DNA from 2 places in the Corynebacterium sp. UMB0012 genome. Region 2 is predicted to be linked to the other one. Evidence: riboswitches for the same ligand, from Rfam matches in the RefSeq annotation. Region 2 holds a riboswitch; the other holds the start of a gene.
What was found. Region 2 has a riboswitch for thiamine pyrophosphate ahead of QP324_RS02160 (ECF transporter S component). Riboswitches for the same ligand answer to the same signal wherever they lie in the genome.
Positions count from the first base shown of each region.

Region 1: linked by a shared signal. The riboswitch ahead of thiC (phosphomethylpyrimidine synthase ThiC) and the one ahead of QP324_RS02160 (ECF transporter S component) in region 2 are both predicted to bind thiamine pyrophosphate.

Region 1 covers NZ_JASOKQ010000007.1:12,089-19,763, reverse strand. The annotation lists gene QP324_RS04925 (DUF3043 domain-containing protein) at 74-766, shown strand; gene QP324_RS04920 (nicotinate-nucleotide--dimethylbenzimidazole phosphoribosyltransferase) at 778-1,572, shown strand; gene QP324_RS04915 (branched-chain amino acid aminotransferase) at 1,580-2,677, opposite strand; gene QP324_RS04910 (leucyl aminopeptidase) at 2,782-4,269, shown strand; gene QP324_RS04905 (isochorismatase family protein) at 4,308-4,844, shown strand; TPP riboswitch at 5,161-5,271, shown strand; gene thiC (phosphomethylpyrimidine synthase ThiC) at 5,270-7,051, shown strand; gene QP324_RS04895 (oxidoreductase) at 7,043-7,453, opposite strand; gene sucB (2-oxoglutarate dehydrogenase, E2 component, dihydrolipoamide succinyltransferase) at 7,579-7,675, shown strand, end outside.
Region 2 covers NZ_JASOKQ010000003.1:22,719-30,393, reverse strand. The annotation lists gene fusA (elongation factor G) at 1-833, opposite strand, end outside; gene rpsG (30S ribosomal protein S7) at 1,157-1,624, opposite strand; gene rpsL (30S ribosomal protein S12) at 1,631-2,002, opposite strand; gene QP324_RS02175 (hypothetical protein) at 2,234-2,785, opposite strand; gene QP324_RS02170 (energy-coupling factor transporter transmembrane protein EcfT) at 2,812-3,582, opposite strand; gene QP324_RS02165 (ABC transporter ATP-binding protein) at 3,575-5,002, opposite strand; gene QP324_RS02160 (ECF transporter S component) at 5,017-5,631, opposite strand; TPP riboswitch at 5,621-5,753, opposite strand; gene QP324_RS02155 (DNA-directed RNA polymerase subunit beta') at 5,924-7,675, opposite strand, start outside.

The DNA of each region.
Region 1 (7,675 bases), on a different contig from region 2:
AGCCCATACCTACAACACCATCTGGGCCGGGCCTATTCCCCTATTCACACCTAAACCTTGTAGTGTGAGGAGCGTGAAACTCCCGTGGCAAAAAGATGACAAGACCTCCACTGAACCCGCCCCTGTACAGGACAAAGCTCAGGCCAAAGTTCAGGAAGAGCCCCAGCGCAAGGGCTACACCCCACCGAAGGGTCGTCCTACGCCAAAGCGCGCAGAGCAAGAGATTGCGCGCGGCGTAAAGCGTGATCCCAATGGCATGTCCGATGCGCAGCGCTACCAGCACCGCAAGGACATGAAGAAGTCCATGAGCAAGGACGAGTGGAAGGAATATAAGAAGAAGGAGCGCCAAGAGCGCCAGCAGGCCAACCGCGAGCAGCAGGCCCGCATGGCAGAAGGCGATCCGCGCTTCCTCCCCGCCCGCGACCAGGGTGAAGTGCGCGCCTATGTGCGCGATTGGGTGGATGCCCGCCGCAGCCTGAGCAACTGGGTCATGCCGATGGCCTTGGTGCTCATCGTGGTCATGTTCTTGACCTACGCGGTACCCAGCATTGCAACAATCATCAACGCGGTAGCGATGGTTATCCTCGTAATCTTCGCCATCGAGGGCGTCATTTTGGCCCGCCGCTGCAATAATGCCGTGCGCGCCAAGTTCCCTGGCACCACCGAAGCCGGCTTTAGTCTTGGTTTTTATGCGTATTCTCGCGCCAGCCAGCCGCGCAAGTGGCGCATCCCGCGCCCCCGCGTGGAGCTCGGCGCTGACGTTTAGGGGGACTACTCATGGCCATTCCGCAGCCCGATAAGCAGGCACATACCGCACAGGACGCGCAGCTCGCCCCTTGGGGGCGCCTGACCGACGCCGCTCAATGGCTGGCTGCTTGCCAAGGCGCGGCACCTGCCCATGAGCCGCGGCGCGTGCGGGCCGTGATTTTCGCGGATCAAGAGACCTCGCTTTCGGCCGCTGAGACCGCTGCGCGTCGCGCCGAGGCCGGGCTGAATGTAGTCACCGTGACGGATTATTCCCAAGCCTACAGCCTTGGAGCCGCAACAGCGGATGCGGAAATTGATGCCGGGGCTGACCTACTGATTCCCGGCGGCGAAGAGCTCGCCCGAGTACCGGCCGTGGTAATGGCAACTATGACGCAGACGGAGCCGGTAGTGATCGTCGGCAAGCAGCGCAGCGTGGAAGACTGGAAGCGCGAGGTCTGCGCTATCCGGGACGCTATGTTTCGCGCCCGTAACCTCGAAGGCATGGAGCTGGTTGAATCGTGCCAGTCCACGGTGCTGGCAGCCACGGTGGGGTTCATTGCCCGAGCCGCGGAGCGCCGCACGCCCCTGCTTATCGACGCCCCCTTGACCGCCACCGCCGCGCTCCTTGCCGAGCGCGATAATCCCGGTGTGAAAGACTGGCTCTTCGCCACAACCCTGTCCGCTGCCCCTGCGCATAAGTTGGCACTGGAAAAGCTAGGGCTCCACCCCCTGCTTGAACTGGGAATGGAGCCACAACCTGCACTAGGCGCGCTCGCGGCGCTGCCAATGTTGCTGACCGGAGTGGAGATCGCTGCGGACGCCTAACCGGGGACTACTTCACTAGGGTATGGAGCCAACCGTGGGTATCCTCCACTGCGCCGCGCTGGATACCGGTGAGGCGCTCGCGCAGGGCCATGGTGATCTCCCCCGCTTCATTGCCATTGACCTGGAAGTCGGCAGAGTCTCCCAACACGTGACCCACCGGCGTAATAACCGCGGCAGTGCCACAAGCAAAGGCCTCTGACATAGCGCCGGATTCGGCATCGCGCTGCCACTCTTCGGCAGTAATGCGGCGCTCGGTGACCTTGTAGCCCACATCCTGTGCTACCTGCAATAGGGATTCGCGGGTAATGCCGGGCAGCAAAGAGCCCGATAGTTCTGGTGTAACAATCTCCGCGCTATCACCAGAGCCATACACAAACATCAGGTTCATTCCGCCCATCTCCTCGATGTAGCGGCGCTCAATGGCATCCAACCAGACAACCTGGTCACACCCCTTTTCATCTGCCTGGGCCTGCGCCAAGAGCGAGCCTGCATAGTTGCCCGCAAACTTGGCCGCGCCGGTGCCGCCAGGGGCTGCGCGCACGTAGTCAGTGGATAGCCACACCGAAACCGGCTTGATTCCGCCGCTGAAGTAGGAACCCGCTGGGGAGGCAATGAGCACATAGCGGTAGGAATTGGCGGGGTGAACGCCCAAGGAGACCTCGGTGGAGATCATAAACGGGCGCAGGTACAGCGCTGCTTCCCCGCCGGCTTCTGGTACCCAGTCCTGATCCACCTCAACCAATTGGCGCAGGGACTCAATAAACTCCTCCTGCGGAAGCTCCGGCATAGCCAGGCGCTCAGCGGAGTTGATTAAGCGCTGCGCATTGTGGTCCGGCCGGAAAGTAGCGATAGAATCATCCGGCTGTCGGTAGGCCTTGATGCCCTCAAAGATCGCCTGGCCATAATGGAATACGTTGCTGGCCGGGTCCATACTCATCGGACCGTACGGACGCACCTGAGCATTGTGCCACCCCTTTTCTTCGGTCCAGTCAATGGTGACCATGTGGTCTGTAAAGTGCTTGCCAAAGCCGGGGTTGGCGAGGATATCGCTCAATTCTTCCGCGGACGTGGGGTTATCGGTACGAGTAATCGTGTAATCAAGCATGCCCACAATCTACCCCTTTATCTATAGCGAGGCAGGAATAAGTTCATCGCCGCGCGGTACAGTGGTGGGAAGATTGATAAGCCTTTCCACAAAGGAGGAGACAAATGGCACAGTCCGATCTACCAGCACGCGGCCACTTTCCCCAGGTAAAGCTGGGAAAGAAGGTTCCTAAGAAGGCGGAAGCTCTACTTATCGCCGCTTTCGAGGGCGAAGGCGGCCTAGAGCTGCCAGGCACCGATCTGCTTGGGGGCGCGGCGCTGCGCTCCACTTATGAAGCACTGGTGGCCGTAGGGGCCTCTGGCAAGGCCGGTGAGGTCACGCGCGTGCCGGCCCCATCCAAGGCGGGCGTAGCATCCATCATCGCCGTTGGCTTGGGCGATGCGGAAGAAGTTGACGATGAGACGCTGCGCCGCGCTGCCGGCCAAGCCGCCCGCTCTATCACCAAGGTGGGGGCCGTAGCCACCTCCCTGGGCGATTTTGGAATCACCCCAGTGGTAGAAGGCCTTATCCTCGGCGGCTATAAGTATTCTGGCCTGCGCTCCGAGTCGGCAACGGAGACCACCACCTACACCGTGGTGGCGGAGAAGTCCGCTCAAAAGGAGTTCGACAGCGCCAAAATTACCGCCGAGTCCGTCCTCATCGCCCGCGACCTCGTCAATACCCCTTCCAATCTGCTCTATCCAGAAACCTACGCGGCGTTCCTGTCTGCCCAAGCGGCAGAGGCCGGCCTTGAGGTAGAGGTCTTGGATGAAAAGGCGCTGGAAAAGCAGGGCTTTGGTGGCATCATGGCCGTCGGCCGCGGATCCGCCCGCCCGCCGCGCTTGGTCCGCTTGAGCTGGAAGCCGAAGAAAGCCAAGCGACACGTCGCTTTGGTGGGCAAGGGCATTACCTTTGATACCGGCGGAATTTCCCTGAAGCCGGGCGCCAAGATGTGGGACATGATTTCTGACATGGGCGGTTCCGCTGCAATGGCCGCAGCCATCATCGCCGCAGCAAAGCTGAACCTGAAGGTGGGCATCACCGCTACCCTGCCACTGGCGGAAAACATGCCGGGCAGCGATGCTACCCGCCCGGGTGACGTCATCACCCACTACGGCGGCATTACCTCCGAGGTTCTCAACACTGACGCGGAGGGACGCCTCGTGCTTGCCGACGCCATTGCGCGCGCCAGCGAGGACAACCCCGATTTCCTCATCGAAACCGCGACCTTGACCGGCGCCCAGATGGTCGCCCTGGGTGAGCGCACCGCCGGCGTGATGGGCTCGGAAGAATTCCGCGATCGCATGGCCGAGATCGGCCGCGAGGTGGGCGAGAAGGCTTGGGCCATGCCGCTCCTGGAAGAACACGAAGAATCAGTGAAATCTGCCAGCGCCGATATCCGCAATATCAACGCCAAGCGTGAGGGCGGCATGGAATACGCCGGCACCTACCTCCAGCACTTCGTGGGCGAGGGAATCGAATGGGCCCATATCGATGTGGCTGGCCCTTCCTTCAACACCACGGGCGCTTATGGATACACCCCAAAGATGGGCACCGGCGTGCCCACCCGCACGGTGGTTGCCGCCTTGCGCGAGATTGCTGAATTAAAGTAGCACCACAACAGGCTTAGTGCGTTTAGAATCCTAGAAGCATGAAGCCTGCTTTAATCATCGTTGACGTGCAACATGACTTCTGCCCCGGCGGCGCCTTAGGCACCGAGCGGGGCAACGAGGTCGCTGTAAAAATCGCTACCCTGCAACGGGATTACGAAACCGTCGTAGCCACGCAGGATTGGCACATCGATCCGGGTTCTCACTTTTCTACGGACCCGGATTTTGTCGATTCTTGGCCGGTGCACTGCGTAGCCGAGTCCCACGGGGCAGCCATGCATGAGGCCATCGGGCCGGCGCAAGCCTACTTCCGCAAGGGCGAATACACCGCCGCCTATTCCGGATTCGAGGGCGCTGCGAACGGCACCTTGCTCGCCGACTGGTTGCGCGAGCGCCACATAGACGCCGTGGATATCGTGGGCATTGCCACCGATCACTGCGTGCGTGCCACGGCTGCCGACGCCCTTAAAGAGGGCTTTACCGTCCGAGTACTGCGTGAGTATTGCTCCCCAGTGGACGAAGCACGCGGCGAAGCCGCGTTGCAAGAGTTAGCCGCTGCCGGCGCCACCATCTGCTAAACACATGAAGACGCCTACGGCCCTCGAACCGAATCTGGTCCGAGGGCCGCTGGCGTCTCTCTACAAGGTGTTTCCATGTATCGGCTAATGCAGCCGCCCTCTGGAAACAGGAGGGGTTCTCTCTATCTCTCTCGCATGCGCTCTCTCAAACGCATGAATTAAGTATGGAATGCCGATATTGGATCCGGGTGTCAGGTACCTGAAAGTTTCCTGTTGAATTGTGCCACCAAGGCTCCTACTACCTCACCTCGACAAATACGTCTCCACCCAAATGGCGAAAGCTCTGCGCTATGCGAGACGATTGTTATAGGGTGATCTGCGTCCCCACGGGTGCCCGAGCACGGGCTGAGAGTGCGCTAAAGCTGCGCATAGACCGTTCGAACCTGTTTGGTTAATACCTACGAAGGAAGAGAGGAGCGCTTGCCATGACGGCTGCCCCAGAAAACCACCCTAAGCATTCCTATTCCCCCATTCACCACGACGGTCTAGAAGTTCCAGAGACCGAAATCCAACTGGATGATTCCCCACAAGGCCCCAATGAGCCCTTCCGCGTCTACCGCACGCGTGGGCCAGAATGCGCACCTGAAGTGGGGCTACCGGCCCTGCGCAGCGAGTGGATTAGCGAGCGCGGAGATACCAAAGAGTACGCCGGTCGCGGCCGCGAGCTGGCTGACGATGGACGTGCCGCACAGCGCCGCGGGGCGTCTTCCCAAGAGTGGAAAGGCTCTAAGCGCCCGCCGCTTAAGGCTCAGCCCGGGCGCCGCGTAACTCAAATGCACTACGCTCGCCAAGGAATCATCACCCGCGAAATGGAATTCGTAGCACTGCGTGAGCACTGCGATCCGGAATTCGTTCGCGCTGAGGTAGCTCGCGGCCGCGCCATTATCCCTAATAATGTCAACCACCCCGAGTCTGAGCCCATGATCATTGGGCGAAAATTTCTCACCAAAATCAACGCCAATATTGGTAACTCCGCGGTTACCTCCTCCATCGAGGAAGAAGTGTCCAAACTGCGCTGGGCTACCCAGTGGGGCGCGGACACCGTGATGGATCTTTCCACTGGTGACGATATCCACACCACCCGCGAGTGGATCCTCCGCAATTCCCCAGTTCCCATTGGCACCGTGCCCATTTACCAAGCATTGGAAAAGGTCAATGGCGTGGCAGAGGATCTGACCTGGGAAATCTTCCGCGATACCGTCATCGAGCAATGCGAACAGGGTGTGGACTATATGACCATTCACGCCGGTGTGCTCTTGGCGTATGTACCGCTAGCAAGCAATCGCGTGACCGGCATTGTCAGCCGTGGTGGCTCCATCATGGCGGGATGGTGCCTTGCTCACCACAAAGAGTCATTTCTGTACGAGCACTTCGATGAGCTATGCGAGATTTTCGCTCAATACGATGTTGCATTTTCGCTTGGCGACGGCCTGCGCCCCGGCAGCCTTGCCGATGCTAACGACGCCGCCCAATTTGCAGAGCTAAAGACTATCGGCGAACTTACCCGCCGCGCCTGGGAGTATGACGTCCAAGTCATGGTGGAAGGCCCCGGACACGTGCCTCTCAACATGATTCAAGAAAACAACGAACTCGAACAGGACTGGGCTTCAGATGCCCCCTTCTATACCCTCGGCCCTCTAGTTACCGATATCGCCCCTGGCTATGATCACATCACTTCCGCCATCGGTGCCGCCCATATCGCAATGGGTGGTACAGCCATGTTGTGCTATGTCACGCCGAAGGAGCACTTGGGACTGCCCAACCGCGATGATGTAAAAACTGGCGTCATTACCTATAAGATTGCGGCGCATTCAGCGGACGTGGCCAAGGGACATCCAGGCGCCCGCGCTTGGGACGATGCCATGAGCAAGGCCCGCTTTGAATTTCGCTGGAATGACCAATTTGCGCTCTCCCTCGACCCAGAGACCGCGCAGGCCTATCACGATGAAACGTTGCCTGCTGAGCCAGCAAAGACCGCACACTTTTGTTCCATGTGTGGGCCGAAGTTCTGCTCCATGCGCATTAGCCAAGACATCCGCGAGATGTTCGGCGGGCAAATGGCCGAGCTGGGCATGCCGACGCTGGGCGACCAGGTCCGTGCGGCAGCCCACGGCCCAGCACCACAGGAAGGTATGCAGGAAAAATCCGCCGAATTCCGCCGCAACGGGTCTCAAATTTATTTACGCGAGGATGCTGACCTAGCTTAGCTCTCGCCCTGTATCGGGATTTTCGCCGCGCTCAAATCGGGCGCGGCGTTGCCTTTGTTCTTCCCTTTTGCGCAAGATGCGCTGCCTTTCCATGCGATCGCGCATGCGCTGCGGATAGCCGGTTTCTTCCACGTCATAAATATCGCAGCTCAAAAGTTTGGCCACCGCATCAATTCCTTTCGGCCCGCCAATACGGCGCCGGATAAAATCGCCGTGTTCATCCACAACGACAACGGACATCTCATTGACTACAGTTTCCGGTTCCACAAAGGCCTCTACATATACCTTTCCGGCGGCCCATTGTTGCAGATCCTGCGCGTCTTCCGGGCGGATGGTCTCCCCCGGTCCGCGGGGTGGTCGCAGTGACGATCTGGACTTGTTGCGGCGGAAAGGGTTGAACATAATTCCCTAGCTTACCCGGAAGGAGGGTAGTTACTCACCCCACATCTGCACGAGGGTGAGCATCACGCTGTAAGATTGTCGGGTAGCGATAGAACACTTCCAACTTTCGAGGAGTCTTATAACTCATGGCGAACTCCGTTGAGATGCCCGAGCTGGGCGAATCCGTAACCGAAGGCACCATCACGCAGTGGCTCAAGTCCGTAGGCGACACCGTCGAGGTCG
Region 2 (7,675 bases):
ACAGCGTCCAGCAGCGGCTGCACGCCCTTGTTGCGGTAAGCGGTACCGCAGTAAACCGGGTAAACCTCAGAGTTGATGGTGAGCTTGCGGATGCCGGCCTTGAGCTCGTCAATGGTCAGCTCCTCGCCGCCGAAGTACTTCTCCATGAGCTCTTCGTCGGACTCAGCAACGGTCTCAACCAGCTTCTCGCGGTACTCTGCAGCCTTGTCCTTGAGGTCCTCAGGGATCTCTTCGTAGGTAGGCTCAGCACCGGTCTCGACCTTGCCGCGCCAGGTGATGGCCTGCATGTTCAGCAGGTCAACGACGCCGTCGAAGTCATCCTCAGCGCCGATAGGCAGCTGCATAACCAACGGCTTAGCGCCCAGGCGGTCAACGATGGTGGAAACGGTGTAGTAGAAGTCTGCGCCCAGCTTGTCCATCTTGTTGACGAAGCAGATACGCGGAACGTCGTACTTAGCAGCCTGACGCCAGACCTGCTCGGACTGCGGCTCAACGCCTTCCTTACCGTCGAAGACTGCGACGGCGCCATCGAGAACACGGAGGGAACGCTCAACCTCAACGGTGAAGTCAACGTGACCCGGGGTGTCGATGATGTTGATCTGGTTGTTGTTCCAGAAGCAGGTCACGGCAGCGGAGGTAATGGTGATGCCGCGTTCCTTCTCCTGTGCCATCCAGTCAGTGGTGGAAGCACCGTCGTGGGTCTCGCCCACCTTACGGTTAATACCGGTGTAGAAGAGAATACGCTCGGTGGTGGTCGTCTTACCAGCATCAATGTGGGCCATGATGCCGATGTTGCGGACCTTGTTCAGGTCCTTAAGCACTTCTTGTGCCACGTTTATACCCCAACTTAATAGTCGTCGACGCCGTGACCAGGTTTCTGGCTATGACGCCTGCATGGATAAGGTCATGTATATTTTTGCCACTATTTGGCCGTCCTCGGAGCAGCCTGCCCCTAGACTTCCATCGCTTCAGTGTACTGGACACTCCACGATGCCGCTGGACTGGGCAGGGATGCCTCCCAGAAATCACACCCATTAGGGCAAAAAATGGCCCAAGCAAGCGATATGGAGTTTTGTGTTGCCGCGGCAGGAAAACTGCCGACAGCCAGCGCGAAACTTTTTTCTCGTTGCTTGGGCCATTGGTGTGGGTGCTGAAATTACCAGCGGTAGTGAGCGAAGGCGCGGTTGGCCTCTGCCATCTTGTGAGTATCCTCACGACGCTTAACGGAAGCGCCGAGGCCGTTGGAGGCATCCAGGATCTCGTTTGCGAGACGCTCAATCATGGAGTTCTCGCGACGCTGGCGGGTGAAGGTCACCATCCAGCGCAGTGCCAGGGTGTTAGCGCGGTCAGGGCGAACCTCAACCGGCACCTGGTAGGTAGCGCCACCGACACGGCGGGAGCGAACCTCGAGGTCTGGGCGGATGTTGCCCAGTGCCTTCTCCAGGGTGCCAACCGGATCGGTACCGGTCTTCTCGCGGCAAGCCTCGAGAGCGCCGTAGACGATGCGCTCTGCGGTGGACTTCTTGCCGTCCTGGAGGATCTTGTTGACGAGCATGGTGACCTGCTCGGAGTTGTATACCGGGTCCTTGACTACAGGACGCTTCGGAGCAGCATTCTTACGCATTGTTTATTACTGTCCCTTCTTTGCGCCGTAACGGGAACGTGCCTGCTTACGGTCCTTGACACCCTGGGTATCCAGAGCGCCGCGGATGATCTTGTAACGAACACCAGGAAGGTCCTTCACACGGCCGCCGCGAACGAGGACCATGGAGTGCTCCTGCAGGTTGTGGCCCTCGCCCGGAATGTAGGCGGAAACCTCAATACCGGTGGTCAGGCGAACACGAGCAACCTTACGCAGTGCGGAGTTCGGCTTCTTAGGAGTGGTGGTGTACACGCGGGTGCACACACCGCGACGCTGCGGGGAACCCTTCAGCGCAGCGGTAGACACCTCAGAACGCTTGCTGTGGCGGCCCTTGCGGACCAGCTGCTGAATAGTTGGCATTTAACAGTCTTTCTGTCGAATCGCACCACTACCAAGGAAAAGAACCAAACATGCAAAAATGGGCGCTCTTTCCCGGGGCGCTGCCGCATGTCCAGAACTCTTTCCAAGGCCGGTGCCTTGTAAAGGATCAGACTCTTCACCGCGCGCCAAGACGGCACGCATAGTGAACTGAGGTTTAGAGTAGCAAACCGATCACGCTTTATACAAAACGCGATCGGCGCCTTCCTCCTGCTAGGACCATTCCCAGACCAGGTCCGCCTCGGCGGCCTTCGTGGCAAAGTAGTCCCTTTCCTGTGCTTCCCAGGTCTCAAACCACTGCTCGTAGGCGGGCTCGCGGGCGATGGCGCGTTCGCGGCGTTGGTCCCGGGGGCCGTCGATAAGCACGCTTACTACCGCGCCCCTCTCCTTGGCCGCGGCAATATTGGCGGCAGTTACCGAGCCCACGCCCTCCACGATGAGGTCATCGCGCACATCCAAGCTGGCCCAGTCCCCTGGGGCGCCTGCTTCCCAATCCCAGCGCCAGTAGCCGGGGTTCATGGTGCGCAATACTTGCTCGGCCACCATATCCGAGCCCTTATCCAGGCCATGCCAGCCGGGGTAAAACTCATCGAGGTGCACTACCCGCCAATTGGTGCGCTCGGCCAGTGCGGCGGAGGTCCAGGTTTTGCCGGCGCCCGAGGGGCCGTCGATAAGCACGGTCACTGGTTTGAAGGCACGCTTTCTAGCTGCCGCCAGCGTGACAATATCCTCTAAAAGGCGCTCTAGTTGGCTATCAAAGTCCATGGTCGCTCAATCACTGCTTTCGCGGTTTATAGGCCGAAGAATCTCCAGGCCCCAGTGAGTACCGAAACTACCACCGGTACGAAAGCGAAGACAGTACCTAGGGCCATAATCCACCCATCACGGGCATGCAGACGCGACTCGCGCGCCCATGTCCTTGCCCCTCCTCCAGGCGGGGTGCGCCCAAATCCGCGCGCCTCCATTGCCGTGGCCAACTTGCCACCGCGGCGCAGCGCGATGACCAATAGACCAAAAGACATGGTGAGCAGATGCTTCAGCTTGCCGACGTCCGTCAGTCCCCTCGCCCTGCGCGCCATCCCCAACGACTGCCAGTCGGACTGGAAGAGCGTCATCATACGCACGCCGGCGACCGCACCAATAACAAAGCGCGAGGGCAGCTTGAGGATCTGCGAGAGGGCATCGCCCAATTCGGTCGGATCAATATCACGGGCTAGGACCACCATGGGTAGCGCCACGGCAAAAACGCGCAGCGTAATGGCGATCGCCAGACTAAGGGAATTCTCGGTGACCTGCACCAGCCACCAACTGAAATACTCCTTGCCACCTGGCTCGCCGTACAACAGCATGGAAATACCGGAAATCGGCGCTATGAGAAAAAGGAACCAACCGCCCTTTAGTAGCTGCCCCCATGACACCCCGCACAGCGGCGCGAGGATCAGGGTAAGCGCCAGCGACACCGCAGCCGAAACCCAGTCAATGGAGGCCAATAGTGGGGTAACCCAGATAAACATCAAAAAGATGCGACTAAGCGGGTTAGCCCCGCGCAAAAGATTAGGCACCGTGAACCTCCACTCGGTGATCCCCCAAGGCCTGGATAAATAGCGGGTCATGGGTAATAGAGGCGATGGTGGTGCCATCATCTGCCAGTTGCCGCAGCAAGTGCACCAGCTCCACGAAGGTCTGGGGGTCTTGCCCAAAGGTGGGCTCATCCAACAGCAACACCGACGGCGCGGTCACTAAGGCAGTGGCCACCGACAGGCGTCGTTTCTCGCCGCCCGAGAGCGTAAACGGGTTGGCCTCCAAGAGATGCTCCAGCCGCAGTGATTCCACCAGCTGCGCGATCCTCTCCTCCGGCGGGTCGACGCGCATCACCTTGGGCGCAACCCGCAGCTCCTCGGCCACCGTGCGGGCGACGAATTGGTGCTCCGGGTTCTGGAAGACAAAGCCAATGCGGTCCGCCAGCTCGCGCGATTTCCAGCGCAGCGGCGACCCCTTGACCCCGCGACGCACGAAATCGGCGACCCCAATCTCACCTGATTCAGCCGGCAACAACCCAGCCATGGTCATCAACCAGGTGGACTTACCCGCGCCATTCGGCCCGGTAATGACCGTGGAGGCTCCCGCCGGCAGCGCAATCGTGCGGGGCGGACCATAGCGCGTGACGAGGTCGGTGCTCCACAGTGCGGCTTCGCGCTGCGCAAGCTCGGCCTCGCCAAGGCGGCGCGCCTGCGGCAGGCCAGAGACCTGGCGGCGCTGAGCCACCTCCGTGAAGGAAGTATCGGCCACGATGCGCCCGCGGTCCAGCTCCACTGCGCGGTCGAGTACGCCGTCCCACGCCGCGTGCTGGTGCTCTACCACCACGAGCGTCGCGCTGGTTTCTTCCACCAGCCTAGCCACGGCGCACACCACATCGCGTGCGCCGGCGGGGTCAAGGTTGGCCGTGGGTTCATCGAGAAGCACCACGCCCGCCCCCATAGCGATGACGCCGGCGAGCGCCAAGCGCTGCTTCTGCCCACCGGAGAGCCGCTCGGTGGGAAAATCCAGATCCACGAATGGACCCACCAGTTCCTTGGCTGCGGCCACACGGCGCCAGATTTCCTCGCGCGGATACGCCAGGTTCTCGCAGCCGAAAGCAATGTCATCGCCAACGCGCGCGGAGATCACCTGCGAATCCGGATCCTGAAGCACCAGCCCCACTGGGATGGTACGTCCGGGCTCCTCCACCATGCCGGTGGAATCTTCTAAGAGAATTTCACCAGTGCGGGTTCCTTCCTCATCGGAACCCAGCACTCCGGCCATCGCCGCAAGGAAGGTAGACTTTCCCGATCCAGAGTCGCCGCATAAAAGCACGCGTTCTCCCGGCTCGATGATCAGGTCAATATCGGATAGCGCCGGTTCGCTGCGTCCGGCATGAGTCCAGCCGAATCCTCGGGCTGTTATCTTGGTGGCGTTTCCCGCCAATGATGCACAATCAGACACGGACACAACACGCCCTAAGCGCGCTGTTCACGGCCTGCGGCAAAGCGATCCAGGGCACCGGTTTTAGCCAGGGCTTTCACCACGAAGAAACCCAGCGCACCGGCCAAGATAGCGCCGGAGATGTTCAGAGTCACAAAGTAGATGAGCTTGAACTCGAAGGAACGAGCCAGGTTGCCGGAGGTAAACAGCTCCAGGATGAAGGCACCCCAGCCAGCTGCCATGCCGGCCAGAATGGATACTCCCAGGCCAAACTTGCGGTACAGGAAGATGGCCAGGATGATTTCCACGCCAATGCCCTGTGCCAAGCCCGAGTACAGGGTGCTAGGGCCCCACTGGGAGCCCAGCATTGCAGAAACGGTTGCGGCAAGAACCTCCACATAGACAGCCGCACCTGGCTTGCGAATAATCAGACCACCAAGCACACCGCCAATAAGCCAGATACCCGTAGCGATACCGCCGAGGCCTGGAGTCACAGCGTCCATGGCCTCAAACCAGGCATAGCCCACTGCATTCCACCCCAAGAACACAAAGCCACAAGCCACGCCTAGAACGGACGCCACCACAATATCGACCACGCGCCAGTTCAGGCTGCGCTTCGGGGCAGCAGACGCACGTGTATTAGTAGTCAAAATTTCCTCCCTCTCGCCGGCATTATCCGGATCAGGTTCAACGGTTCACCGCGCATCTGGCGGCATCTCAGCCCGACACAGCTGCAAAACAGAGCAGCGCGCAAGCACCCGTGAAGTGTGCAGTTTTCAATAACTTAGGCCGCACTCCTTTAAAGGTGTCTGGCCAAAAGCTGCATTCATACTAGCAAAGCAGTCTAGCGGTGCTCCCTAGACATCGAAACAGCCCCGCCTTCCTATCGTTCAGGAAGGCGGGGCCATTTATTTCCCGCGTTAACGCAAATTGAACTGCACGTTAGAAGGTGAAGTCCTCATCCAGCGGGACGGAAGCGCCGGTGAATTCACCGAAGCCGTCATCGCCGTAGATGGAATCGCCGTAAGTCGGAATCGAGTATGCGGCGTTGCGCGCAGCCTCGGTCGGCTTGACGGAGATATTGCGGTAGCGGGAGATACCCGTACCGGCCGGGATGAGTTTACCGATGATGACGTTCTCCTTGAGGCCGATGAGCTTATCGGAGCGCTTGTTAATAGCGGCGTCGGTAAGCACGCGAGTGGTCTCCTGGAACGATGCAGCGGACAGCCAGGACTCGGTAGCCAAGGAAGCCTTGGTAATACCCATAATCTCCGAGCGCAGCTGAGCTGGCTCGCCGCCCTCTGCAACCTGGGCAGCATTGAGCTGCTTAGCCTCAGAGAGGTCAATGAGGTTACCCGGCAGCAAGTCCGTGGTACCGGCATCGATGACGGTGCCGCGGCGCAGCATCTGGCGGATGATGATCTCGATGTGCTTATCGTGGATAGCCACACCCTGGGTACGGTACACAGCCTGCACCTCGTTGATGAGGTGCTGCTCCACGCCACGGCGACCGAGGACCTCGAGCACGTCGTGCGGGTCAGCCGCACCACGCATGAGGCGGTCACCGGTCTCAACGTGGTCGCCGTCCTTGAGGGAACGCTCAATCATGGCGTCCGGGTTGGACTCCATCGGGCGACGAACCTGAGCCAGGCCCTGACGCTTGGAGAGCTTCTCGTAGACCACATCATCAGAGCCGTCATCCGGGGTGATGGTCAGGGTCCAGAAGTTGCCCTCATCGGACAGGGAGACGGTGCCGTCAACGGAAGCGATAGGAGCGCGGTTCTTCGGATTACGGGCCTCGAAGAGCTCCTGAACACGCGGCAGACCGCCGGTAATATCGCCACCGACACCACCCTGGTGGAACGTACGCATGGTCAGCTGGGTACCCGGCTCACCAATGGACTGCGCAGCCACGATGCCGACGGCCTCGCCGATATCGACAAGCTGGCCGGAAGCCATGGACTTGCCGTAGCACTTGGCACACACGCCAGCCGGGGTCTGGCAGGTCAGCACGGAGCGAACCTTGACCTCAGTAACCTTGGCATCCAGCAGCTTCTGGGTGAGCTCTTCGGTGAGGTCGGAGCCGGCCTCAGCCACGACTTCGCCGTTGGCGTCCTTGACATCGGTCGCGAGAACGCGGCCGGATGCAGAGGTCTCCCACAGCTCGGAGAGAACAACCTTGTCGCCAGACTCCTCGCCGATTGGGACGCGGACACCCTGGCGGGTGCCACAGTCTTCTTCGCGGACGATGACGTCCTGGGCCACGTCAACCAGACGGCGGGTGAGGTAGCCAGAGTCAGCGGTACGCAGCGCGGTATCGGCCAGGCCCTTACGGGAGCCGTGGGAGTTATTGAAGTACTCCAGCACGGACAGGCCTTCGCGGAAGGAGGTCTTAATCGGACGGGTGATGTAATCACCGTGCGAGTTCACAACCATGCCCTTCATACCGGCCAGCGTCCAGATCTGACGCATGTTACCGGCCGCACCAGACTTCACGATCATCGGAATCGGGTTGTGATCCGGGTACATGTTCTCGACGGCCTCACCGACGGTGTCGGTAGCGTCCTTCCACAGCTCAACCAGGCGGTCGTAGCGCTCGCGCTCGGTCAGGGCGCCCTGCTCCCAGTACTTGCGCTCGATGCGCTCTGCTTCCTTCTCATAAGACTCGAGGATCTCGGTCTTATTCGGCAGAAC